Regions from separate parts of the Microbacterium sp. ARD31 genome, predicted to be linked through region 3. Evidence: riboswitches for the same ligand, from Rfam matches in the RefSeq annotation. Region 3 holds a riboswitch; each other region holds the start of a gene.
What was found. A riboswitch is a leader RNA that binds a small molecule or an ion and turns the genes downstream of it on or off. The one in region 3 is predicted to bind cobalamin.
Positions count from the first base shown of each region.

Region 1: linked by a shared signal. The riboswitch ahead of cobN (cobaltochelatase subunit CobN) and the one ahead of Q9S36_RS48555 (VWA domain-containing protein) in region 3 are both predicted to bind cobalamin.
Region 2: linked by a shared signal. The riboswitch ahead of Q9S36_RS38850 (hypothetical protein) and the one ahead of Q9S36_RS48555 (VWA domain-containing protein) in region 3 are both predicted to bind cobalamin.

Region 1 covers NZ_JAUZVE010000089.1:12,155-16,164, reverse strand. The annotation lists gene cobN (cobaltochelatase subunit CobN) at 1-1,691, opposite strand, end outside; cobalamin riboswitch at 1,720-1,852, opposite strand; gene Q9S36_RS49845 (hypothetical protein) at 1,969-2,778, shown strand; gene Q9S36_RS49840 (hypothetical protein) at 2,896-3,189, opposite strand; gene Q9S36_RS49835 (class I SAM-dependent methyltransferase) at 3,421-4,010, opposite strand, start outside.
Region 2 covers NZ_JAUZVE010000035.1:23,794-27,803, reverse strand. The annotation lists gene Q9S36_RS38855 (hypothetical protein) at 1-499, opposite strand, end outside; gene Q9S36_RS38850 (hypothetical protein) at 507-2,186, opposite strand; cobalamin riboswitch at 2,257-2,396, opposite strand; gene Q9S36_RS38845 (prenyltransferase/squalene oxidase repeat-containing protein) at 2,491-3,900, opposite strand.
Region 3 covers NZ_JAUZVE010000078.1:4,575-8,584, forward strand. The annotation lists gene Q9S36_RS48545 (KAP family NTPase) at 1-539, shown strand, start outside; gene cbiE (precorrin-6y C5,15-methyltransferase (decarboxylating) subunit CbiE) at 660-1,874, opposite strand; cobalamin riboswitch at 1,893-2,040, shown strand; gene Q9S36_RS48555 (VWA domain-containing protein) at 2,109-4,010, shown strand, end outside.

The DNA.
Region 1 (4,010 bases), on a different contig from region 3:
GCGTTCTTGCCGGGCAGCCACTCCAGCGAGCCGTGCTTGCCGAGGTGGACGACCGCATCGGCCTTGAACCCGTGCTCGAGCCACCGGTAGGCGCCCAGGTAGTGGTGGGTCGGCGCGAGGTCGGGGTCGTGGTAGATCGCGATGGGGTTCTCCCCGAAGCCCCGCGGCGGCTGGATGAGGAGTACGACGTTGCCCGCGCGCACGGTCGCCAGCACGAGCTCGCCGGCGTCGTTGACGAACAGCGAGCCCGGCGCCGCGCCCCACGCCTCGACCATCTCGGCCCGCAGGTCGTCGGGCAGGTCGCGGGTCCACTCGGCGTACTGCTCCGGCGTGATCCGCACGTGCGCGTCGGTCAGCTGCGCCTGGGTCAGCCACTCCTCGTCCTGCCCGCCGGCCGCGATCAGGGCGTGGATCAGCGCGTCGCCCTTCTCGGTGTCGGTCGCGTCGCGGTCGAGGATCTCGACGACCTCGCCCGCACCCAGGTCGTACCCCTCCGCCCGCAGCCGCTGCAGCAGCCGGATCGCGGAGACGGGGGTGTCGAGCCCCACGGCGTTGCCGATGCGCGCGTGCTTGGTGGGGTACGCCGACAGCACGAGGGCCAGCCGCTTCTCGGCGTTCGGGATCCGGCGCAGGCGCGCGTGGCGGACCGCGATGCCCGCGACCCGCGCGCACCGCTCGGGGTCGGCGACGTAGTGCGGGAGCCCGTCGGCGTCGACCTCCTTGAAGGAGAACGGCGCAGTGATGATCCGCCCGTCGAACTCGGGGATCGCGATCTGCGTGGCGGAGTCCATCGGGCTCACGCCGTCGTCGGACGCCTCCCACTCGGCCCGGCTGCTCGTCAGGCAGAGGCCCTGGATGATCGGGATGTCGAGCGCCGACATCCGCGCGACGTCCCACGACTCGTCGTCCCCGCCGGCGCTCGCGCCCGCCGGCACGCTGCCGCCCGCCGCGAGGACCGTCACGACGAGCGCGTCGAGCGTGCCGAGCGCGTCGTACAGCTCGTCGGGAGCGGCGCGCAGGGAGCCGGCGAAGACCGGTACGCCGACCGCCTCCCCCGTCGCGTCGATCGCGTCGGCGAGGGCGTGGGCGAAGGCGGTGTTCCCGCTCGCCTCGTGGGCGCGGTAGTACAGCACCCCGATCCTGCTCTTCTCGGTGGTTGAGGTGCGAGGAGCGCCCGACCCCCCGGCGGTTGAGGTGCGAGGAGCGCCCGACCCCCCGGTGGTTGAGGCGCGAGGAGCGCCAGCGACGAGCCTCGAAACCTCCGGTCGCTCGGCGAACCCCCACTGCGGCAGCACCGCCGGCGGCTCGAACCCCTCGCCGGTGAGCAGCACGGTGTCGGAGAGGAAGGCGTGCAGCTGGCGGAGGTTCTCCGGGCCACCCTCGGCGAGGTAGCGGTGTGCCTCGGCGGCGACGCCGATCGGGACCGACGACAGCTCCATCAGCTCGGCGCTCGGCGACTGCTCCCCGCCCAGCACGACGACGGGCATGCCCGTCGCGGCAACGCGAGTGAAGCCGGAGCAGAGGTCCTGCGGCGAGCCGAGCAGCCGCCCGACCACCAGGTCGCACCCCTCGATGACCTCGGCCATCGGCTGGTGGCCGGGACGCGCCGGGTTGGCGAGGACGTAGTCGGCGCCGGACGCCCGCGCGCTCAGCAGGTCGGTGTCGGATGTGGACAGCAGTGCGATGCGCACGGTTTCCTCCCGGGGGTTCTCGCCCCTCGTTTGTCGGATCCCGCGTGGTCCAGTGTCTGGCTCAGGCCCATTGCTGGGCCCTCACAGTGGCGGAACCGCCCCGGACTCGCACCGGGTTCCTGGGTTCCACGCGGAGTGGTGCCGCGAGCCTAGCGCCCCTCCATCGGTGGTTGAGGTGCGAGCGCAGCGAGCCTCGAAACCTCCGACATCGTGGAACATCCGAGCCACCAGATGACTCGAACCTTCCACGATCTTCGGCCAGTGCCACACTCACCCCGTGACCCGCACCCGAGGCGACTTGTGCCCAGGCGTCTTCCGCCCATGGCCCGCCGATGACGGCGCGCTGGTCCGCCTGCGCATCCCCGGCGGCCACGTGAGCCGTACGACGCTCGCCGCGCTCCTCGACGTCGCCGAGGCCTACGGAGACGGCGAGGTCCACCTCACCAAGCGGGCCAACCTCCAGCTGCGCGCCCTGCCGCTGGTCGACGGCGCCGTACCGCCCGAGGTGGTCGAGGCGATCCGCGCGACCGGCTTGCTCCCCCACCCCGACCACGAGCTGGTCCGCAACGTCCTCGTCTCGCCCCTCACCGGCCTGCACGGTGGCCGCGCCGACCTCCGCGGGGTGGCCGCCGAACTCGACGAGCGCGTCTGCGCGACGCCGTCCCTCGCGAAGCTCCCCGGCCGATTCCTCCTCGTCCTCGACGACGGCCGGGGCGACCTCGTCGACCGCTCCTGCGACCTCGGGCTGGTCGCGCTGTCACCCGACGAGGTGCAGCTCCGCATCGGCTCGACCCACTGGGGCCCGGTCGTCCCGATCTCCGAGGCGGCGGCCCGCCTCACCGGCCTCGCCCGCGCGTTCCAGCAGGTCCGCGACGCCGCTTGGCACGTCGACGAGCTTCCGGTCCCACCCGCCTCCCAGCCTGCCGACCCGCGCCTGTCTGCGGCGAGCGAGCCCCCGCCGTACGGCGAGGTGGCGGAGGGCATCGCCCACGTCCAGATCCCCGGCGGCGTGCTCGATCGCGCGGCCATCGACGGCCTGCCGGAGCAGCTGGTCGTCACGCCGTGGAAGTCGCTCATCACCCACTGACGGCGACACCACGCAGGCAGTTCGCGGAAGGATCCGCGTCGCCCACGCTCGGCGGCCGCGACACACCGGCGAACTGCCCGCGCTGGTGCACCGATCCGGCCCGCCCCCGCCAACCTCTCAGCCCGGGTGGTCGTCCCGGCGCCCGCTTCCGAGCCACACACCCGTCGCGACAGCACCGGTCAACGCCAGCATCACGCCACCCAGCGCCACCACACTGCCGGCGATCAGGTCGAGCGGCAGACCCTCCTTCGGAGGATCCATCTCCGGCAGCGGCAGCCCGTTGTTCAACCCGTCGACGCGGTAGCCGATCGGCTCCGGATCGTCCCGGAACACGATCCCCAACCCGATGACGACGAGCACCGCGCCGCCCGTGAGCAGCAACGCCACCGTCCGCTTCAGCCGATCGTCCATCCGTCCCCCTCAGGTCGCGGCCAGAAGATAGCGCGGCTGAGCGGTCGTCGCGGGCCGAACCGAGGACGACGCACTTCACCGCCAGACCGCCGCCCAGGGTGGCGGCACATCGCACCTTCAAGGCCAGCCCACGCGCGATCTGCCGCCACCCCCCGGCACAACAAGAGCCCGACCTCGGTGGTTGAGGTGCGAGCGAAGCGAGCCTCGAAACCTGCGGTCACCCGTCGGCGCTCAGCGGTCGACGCGCCGCAGCAGGTGGAGCACGGTCTGGTAGTGCTCGGTGACTCGCCCACCGAGGTCGAGTGCCGCGCGCTCGGCCTGCGCGACCTCCGAGGCCGTCCAGTCGCTGAAGGTCCGGAACAGCCGCCCGACCGCGTCGGCGTCCAGGTCGATGGACCACCCCCAGTGCTCGCTGCGCAGGTGCTCGAACCACCCGCCAGCCGTCAGCTCGGCCACGGTCGGCCGCGCCTCGCGGGGACCGTCGTCGTCGGCCTGACCCCGCTCCGCGACGATCGCCGCCACGCGATCACGGAAGTCGGTCCGGACGGTGTCGTCGCCGAAGACCGTCCGCCAGACGGCGAGCTGCCCACCCGGCCGCAGCGTGCGGTGCAGCTTCGGCAGCCCGACGGCCAGGTCGACCCAGTGCATCGCCGTCGCCGAGACCACGGCGTCGAAGTCCGCCGGGGCGAGATGGGCCTCCTCCAGGCTGGACACGACGACCTCGGCGGCAGGCACGGCCTCGCCGAGGATCGCGGCCAGCCCAGGGCCGGGCTCGAGGGCCACCACTTCGCTGCCGCGCTCGACGATCGGACCGGTGGCCA
Region 2 (4,010 bases), on a different contig from region 3:
CCACGGGCGGGGAGACGGACGGCGGAACGGTCGAGCCGCTCGCGCGGTCCTGCTGCCACGACCAGCCCACGCTGCCGCCGGCCGGCACGGTCTGGCCGCCCACGCCGGTCGACGCGAAGGTCCACGAGCCGGTCGTGCCGTCGGACCACCACAGCCCCCAGTAGGCGTCGGCGGGGGACGTGTTCACGCACGGGTCGGTGGTGGGTACGCCGTTGACCCGGCACACGAAGCCGGGCGAGCGCTGGGCGTAGGTGATCGAGACCCCGACCGAGGCGAAGATCGCCGCGGCGCTCTTCCCCCCGCCGTCGGGAGCGCACGCGGTGACGGTGCTCCCCCCGAGCTCGCGGTAGTCGACGACGACGCTCACTCCCCCGGCCGAGGTGCACGTGGCCGCCCCGGCCGCAGCGACGTACGCCGTCGGGGCGAGCAGGACCGGTCCCCCGCCCACCACGGCGATTGCCGCGGCGCGGGCGAGGGAGCGCGTCCAGGAGGAGCTCATCGACCGATCAGCCCTTGGCGGCCTTGAGCCGGAACGTCGTGACCGAGCGCTGCGCGCCCTTGGCCTTCTGCACCGCGCGGACCTTCAGCGGACCGTCGGCCACGAGCACCCGCGCGGTCTTCGTCAGCTTGAGGACCAGGCGCTTCTCGCCGCCGGGGGCGACGGTGTAGGTGCGCTCGGAGACCGTGACGAGCTTCTTGCGCACCATCCCGGGGACCTTCACCTTGCCGGCGGTGCGGACGGTGAGGGTGCCCGCACAGGCGACGGTCGCGTCACAGGCGACGGTCACCTTGAACCGGTTCTTGCGCACCTTGACCACCTTGGCGGCCGACAGCTCGCCGACGCTCGGCGCGGGAGCGGGCGGGGTGACGACCGGCGGGACTGCCGTGGCGCTGGTGGTCGAGGTGGCCGTGCCGTCGAGCGTGGCCACGGTGAAGGTGCGGGCGGCGGCGCCGGCGGGGAGCGTGAAGGTGACCGTGAGGTCGGACCCGGTCCCCACGACCCGGCGAACGTCCGTACCGAGGCTCACGCAGGCCTGCTCGCCGGCAGCGAGGCCGCGGACCGTGGCGGTGACGCTGGTCTTCTCGACGGCGGTCGCGGGGGTGGAGATCGCGAGGGTCGTCGCGGCGGCCGGCGTCCACAGCAGGGCCGGAGCGGCCTGGAAGGAGCTACGGCGCCACTTGTCCCGGACGGTGGGGTTGGCGGCGATGCCGGCGGAGCGTGCCTCGGTCAGGTCGGCCGGGTTGTAGGCGATCGCACCCGTGGGCGCCTGGCTGGCGCACGCGCCGGCGTCGGCCACCTGGAGGCTGCGGACCCAGGCGGCGGCCTTGGTGGCCGCGGCGTCGTGGCCGGTGCTGCCGAGCGCCCAGGCGGCGAGCCCGGTGCTGTTGGCGTTGCTGCCCGGCGCCGACGCGTCGCCCTCGAGGGAGCCGTCGGGTCGCTGGACCGACTCGAGCCAGGCGGTCGCGTCCGCGATCGCGGTCGTGACCGCTGCGCTGGTGTCGCCGGACTCGACCAGGGACAGCACCGCCAGGCTGGTCGTGTCGGGGCTCGGCGCGGCCTCGTCGGCGTCGCACGCCGTGGCGGCGAGGTCGAAGCGGAAGTAGCCCGCAGGGCACTGCTGGTCCAGCAGCGCCGCGGTGGCTGCACCGGCCTCGGCGGAGCCGGCGACGGTGAGGGCCTCGGCGGCGAAGGCCTGGCCGATGGTGTTCGCGTAGTTCCCGAACGAGCTGTCGTCGGCGATCACGCCGGTGGCGTCGTCGGTGAGGGTCTCGAGCTGGTCGACCAGGTCGACCGCGGGGTACGCCGTCGCCGCGTCGCGCCCGATGCGCTGGGTGAACGCCGCGGCCTTGGCCGTCGCGTTGGCGTAGTGGCCGACCTGCCCGCCCTCGTCGGACGAGACGTAGCCGTAGGGGACGTCGTCCGAGGTGACGAGCCTGGAGCCGATGGCGTCGCCGATCGCGGCCGCCGTGTCGGCGCGGCCGGTGGCGTCGAGGGCGAGGCCGGCATCGACCGAGAGCCCGACGTCGGCGCCGTACTGGCCGACGGCCAGGCCGTCCGTCAGCTCAGCGGCGATCCAGTCGTCCGCGCGCTGGGTCGGGTCCGTGGTGGCGGCCGAGGCCGACGACGGCAGGGTGAGCGTGGTGGCGGCCAGCGCGACGGCGGCCAGTCCGGAGAGGAGCTTCATGGTCCCTTCCCTCGCCGCGACAGAGGGCGCCGGTGGGACCGTCGACCCGCTGCATTCCTCGACAGCGATGGTGATCAAGACGCGTCGAGGCGGGTGTTCCGGCTCGCACGGGATCGCTCCCGTGCCCACGGTTGCGGGTCAGCGCCGGTTTCGGACCGGCTTTCCCCAGCTCGGGCGTGTGTGGTGCCGACCCGGGCGGGTGCGGCCTGCGAAGCGTAACCCCGGCCCGGCGCCGGACGCACTTCGGCCCGGCGTCGCGGGACGCCGGGCCGGAGCGTGGTGCTGTGCGGGTGGTGCCGATGGGTCAGTTGCGGACCCGGAGCGAGGTGCGGGCCTCGTCGTCGGAGGTCTTCACCAGGGCGACGCGACGCTGGTTGCCCGCGGGCAGCTGCAGCTTGCGCACGATCTTCTCGCCCGACTTCTTGCCCTTGACGCGCACGAAGTCACCCTTGACCTGCAGGCAGGCGCTCTCGCTCGGCGCCAGGCCGAAGACCCGGAACTGCACGCGCTCGCCGGCACGGGCCTGCCTGCGCACGGACACGATCTTCAGCTCGTCCTTGCTCGCCGGGGCGAACTGGAGGCCGAGGATCGCCTGCGAGGTCGCCCGACGCCACTCGTCACGCGCGTCGGCGGGGATGCCGGTCACGGTGGCGTCCTTCGCCCGGTCCTTGCGGTAGGCGACGGCACCGGTGTCCTTGGTCAGCGCCGTACGGCACTTGTACTTGTCGACGGGCTGGTTCTTGCGCACCCACAGCGCTGCCTTGCGGGACGCGTCGCGGTTCTGCAGCAAGCCGAGGGCGTAGCCACCGATCGCGGTGGAGTTGGTGTTGATCTTGCTGACCGGCGCCGCGGCGCGGATCGCACCGCTGCCACGCTGACGGTCGGCCAGCCAGGTGCCCGCCTTGGCCAGCGCGCCGGTGACGGCCGCGCTCTTGTCGCCCGACTCGATCAGGTTGATCACCGCCATCGCGGTGGCGTCGGGGTCGGCCTGGCTTCCGGCGGCACCCTCGGCGCACGCCTGGTTGGGCTGGTCCGCCTTGTCGAAGCTGCCGCGGAAGTAGCCCGAGGCGCACTGCTGCTTGAGCAGGAAGTCGCGCGCCGCGCCCGCCTCGGTGGAGCCCGCCTGCGCCAGCGCGCGCACGGCGTAGGACTGGCCGATGACGTTGGCGTGGTTGCCGAACTCCGACTTGTCGAACACGCGACCGGCGATCGCGGCCTCCTGCGGCTTCGCCACCGGGTCGGCCGGCACGTCGGCGGTGCGCTCCTCGAGGCGTGCGATCAGGTTGATCCCGCCGTAGCTGGTCGGCGCCTTCTGGGCGACGCGGGCGAACGCCGCCGCCTTGGCGAGCGGACCGGCGTAGCTCTCCTTGGTCCCATCCCCGACGTACTCCGCGATGCGCGGCTCGAGGGAGTTGTTGATCGCGGTGACCATCCCGCCCTGGTCGGCGACGGTGGAGAGCGCGATGCCCGTGTCGATCGTGAGGCCGAAGTCCGGCCCGGAGGTGCCCATCATCAGGCCGTTGCTGAGCTCGCCCGCGAGCCACTGTGCCGCGATCGTCGAGGGCGTGCTGTCGGTGGCGGCCGCGGCCTTGGCGGCGCGGAGGGCAGGCGTCGGCTCCGCGGACGCCGGGGGCGCGGCGAGCACGCCGGCTCCCAGCGCCACGGTCGACAGGGCGACCGCGGCCGATCGGATGGGTCGAATGCGATGGTGCATGACTTCCTTCCCGCTCGCCGAGGGCCCCACGGACGGCAGCCGCCGTCCGTTCCCCCGTGTGGTGCGAGCGTTGGTTGGTGATGTGACCAATGTGATTCGCCTCGACCATA
Region 3 (4,010 bases):
CGGATGTCTCCTCGTACGAAGAAGTTCAAAGCGCCTTGGATTCGTGCACAAGCTACGCGAGACGTATCGAAGTGCTTTGGAAGCTGAAGAATGCCGGGAAGTTGTCTGAGGCGGCGGCGTCCATCCGCGACAAGCTGTTCGACGCCGAGGGCGAAAGAGCGGCGACCATGATGCTGGAACATCTAGCTGCTGGGGACACGGCTGATCGGGACGTGCCGACGCAGATGCTGATTTCGGTGATCCTTGATTCCGCAGCAGCCGATTCGTTCTCTGAAGAGGTCAGGAACCGCATCGACTCGGGCATCCTCGACTTGGCGACCGTCGCATCACGCTGCGTCGTGCTCGACTCCTCGCGCGAACAGTACGTCTTAGGGAATGGCTCACTGCAGCAGGTCACTGGCGAGTACCTAGAGCAGGTGGCAGAGTACGTCGGCACCGATGACGACTCGCCACTACCCGTATGGTCGCTTCAGCAGCGACGGGAGTGGATGTCCGCACATATCTCCACCTCGGCTGCGAGGGGAGAGGGTCCGCGGTAGAGCCGCAGGCGTGGCGGTAAACCTGAGGCGCGCAGCCAGACCGCTCGGGATGTCGTCCGAAGCGGTACGCCCTTGGGTGCTCACGTGCGTCATAGTGGGCGGGGTGCCCTAGGTAAAGACCTACCGCGCGGACCTCGTGAGCACCCATTGAGTTACTGCGCGAGCGGGAGCCCAGCCGGTAAAGGTCCCGATTGGTTCAGCGGTCTCGACGCTGATGCGAGTGAGCTCGCCACCGTGGTCGGCGTACGCCTTGGCGAGCAACGTCTCGGTCTCAAGGGTGACGCCGTGGACGACGAGGCGGCCACCGGGCTTGATTGAGCTCAAGCAAGTGTCGAGGACGCCGTCGCGGGTGACGCCGCCGCCGATGAAGATCGCGTCCGGGGGTTCAAGACCGGTCAGCGCTGACGGTGCGCGGCCTTCGACGACCTGAAGGTCTGGGACGCCCAGGGCGTGAGCGTTGCGAGCGATTCGGGCGGCTCGTTCGGGATCGGATTCGATGGCGATGGTGCGGCAGGTGGGGTGGGCGCGCATCCACTCGATGCCGACTGAGCCGGCGCCAGCGCCGACGTCCCAGAGGAGCTGGTCGGGGGCGGGCATCAGGCGGGCGAGCGCAGAGGCGCGGAGGTCGCGCTTGGTGAGCTGTCCGTCGTGCTCGTAGGCGTCGTCCGGGAGGCCCGGCGCCCACGACGCCAGCCCGTTTCCAGAAACCTCGACGGCAATGACGTTCAACGCCGGCGATGACTCGGACCACGACGAGGCGACACCGGAGGCCGAGGACTCCGACGACGAACCGAGGTCGCCCAGGACGGTCATTGTCGACGCGCCCCAGCCCGAGGACGTCAGCAGCGCAGCGACCGACGCTGGCGTCGACGCGTCCGACGACAGCACGAGGACCCGCCGCCCCGGAGCACACTCGCGCAGCACCCGCGACACCGACCGCCCGACGACCGTCACCACGGCGCAGGACTCGGCTGACCACCCCATCCTGGCCCGGGCAAGAGCGACTGACGAGACAGCCGGCACCACCCGCACCGGAGCGCCGTACTCCAGCAGCGTCGTCGCGATCCCGGAGACCAGCGGGTCGCCGGACGCCAGGGCGACGACCGGGCGACCGGCGTACTCAGCAAGGAGACCGGGGAGGCCGGCGGCGAGGGGCGACGGCCACGGCACGCGCGACTGACCGGGCACGTCAGGGACGAGTGAGAGATGACGCGACCCGCCCCACAGCACGGACGCCTCCAGCACGAGCGAGCGCGAGGCGGGCGCCAGACCGTCGAAGCCGTCCGCCCCGATCCCGACGACCACGATCTCCGTGGGCACACCAGTGGACGACATGGCCGCAGACGCTATCGTGACCCGAACTTGGCGAGAGGTGCCCCGAAGTCTGGGGAGAATCTGGGAAGTCGGTGAGATTCCGACACAGGGCCCGCTGCGGTGACTCGAGACGTCGAACATGGCGATCCGAGAAGTCCGAAGACCGGCCTCCCGCCGCCCATGAAGATGGCAACGAGAGCGGGAGCCCCCATGCCACTGCAGTACCCCCTGTGCGCTGTCGTCGGATCAGACGACATGACGCTGGCCCTGATCCTCACCACCATCTCCCCCGAGGTCGGCGGCGTGCTGGTCCGCGGCGAGAAGGGCACGGCGAAGTCCACGACCGTGCGCGCCCTTGCCTCCGTACTGCCGCCGATCGAGGTGGTCGCGGGCGACCGGTTCTCCAGCGCGCCAGGTGACACATCGCCGGACGGCACCTGGCCGTTGGACGCGGAGACCGAGACCCGGCCCGTACGCCTCGTCGAGCTGCCCGTCGGCGCCACCGAGGACCGCGTGCTCGGATCGCTGCACCTCTCCAAGGTGCTGGCCGACGGCGTCGCCGAGTACGAGCCAGGTCTCCTCGCCCGCGCGCACCGCGGCATCCTCTACGTCGACGAGGTCAACCTGCTCCACGACCACCTCGTCGACCTGCTGCTCGACGCCGCCGCGATGGGTCGCTCCACCGTCGAGCGCGACGGCGTCTCGGTCGCCCACGCCGCCCGCTTCGTGCTCGTCGGCACCATGAATCCCGAGGAGGGCGAGCTCCGCCCCCAGCTCCTCGACCGCTTCGGCCTCACCGTCGAGATCGCCGCGCCGCGCGACCCGCGGCTGCGCGCGGAGGTCGTCCGCCGTCGCCTCGCCTTCGACGCCGACCCGCACACGTTCGTGCAGTCGTACGCCGACGCCGAGCGCGCGCTGACCGACCGCATCGCCGCCGCCCGCAAGCTGCTGCCCGAGGTCGAGCTCACCGACGCGGTGCTCACCAAGGTCGCCGAGGTGTGCGCCGCCTTCGAGGTCGACGGGATGCGCGCCGACATCGTCACCACGCGTACGGCGATCGCGCACGCCGCCTGGCACGGCCGGACCTCGGTCACGCGGGCCGACATCCGCCAGGCTGCGCTGCTCGCCCTGCCGCACCGGCGGCGCAGGAATCCGTTCGATGCGCCGGGGCTCGATGAGGAGCTGCTCGACCAGGTCCTTGGGGATGGGGAGCCGGAGCCTGAGCCGCCGGGTGGTGGGCCTAACAATCAGGATGATCCTGGTTTCGAGACGGGCCCGGGGGGCCCTCCTCAACCGACGGATCACAGCGACGGACGTGAGACGGATCGGTCGCCGGAACAGCCGGATCGCAACACGTCCGACGGCCCGGCGGCCGAGGATCCTGGTTTCGAGACGGGCCCGGGGGGCCCTCCTCAACCGACGGATCAGGCGATGGTCGCGACCCCAGCGGATCCATACAGGGTCAAGCGGTTCGAGGTCACCGGCACGGGGGCCGGGGAGTCGGGGAAGCGCAGCCGCGCCCTGACGTCCAACGGGCGGCGTGCAGGCGTGGACCCGACCGGCAGCGGTGGGTTGCACCTGGTCGAGACGATCCGGGCGGCTGCGCCGCACCAGCGGGCCCGCGGCCGGAGCACCGGGAGGATCAGGTTCGAGGACACCGACCTGAGGACCGCACGCCGCGAGGGGCGGGAGGCCAACCTCGTCCTCTTCTGCGTCGACGCGAGCGGTTCGATGGCCGCCCGCAAGCGGATGGCGCAGGTGAAGACCGCGATCCTCAGCCTGCTGCTCGACGCCTACCAGCGGCGCGACAAGGTCGGGCTGGTCACGTTCCGCGCCGACGGCGCCGAGGTCGCGCTGCCGCCGACCCACTCGGTCGACATCGCGGCGAAGCGGCTCGCCGACCTGCCGGCAGGAGGGCGTACCCCCCTTGCCGAGGGCCTTCTTCAAGCGGCAGAGGTGCTGCGGGTCGAGAAGGTCCGCGACTCGGGTCGACGGCCGCTGCTCATCGTCATCACCGACGGCCGCGCCACCCACGGTGCCGACGCCGTACGACGCAGCCGACAGGCAGCACACTGGATCGCCGAGCAGCAGACCACCGCGATCGTCGTCGACTGCGAGCAGGGCCCGATGCGGATGGGCCTCGCCGGGCAGCTCGCC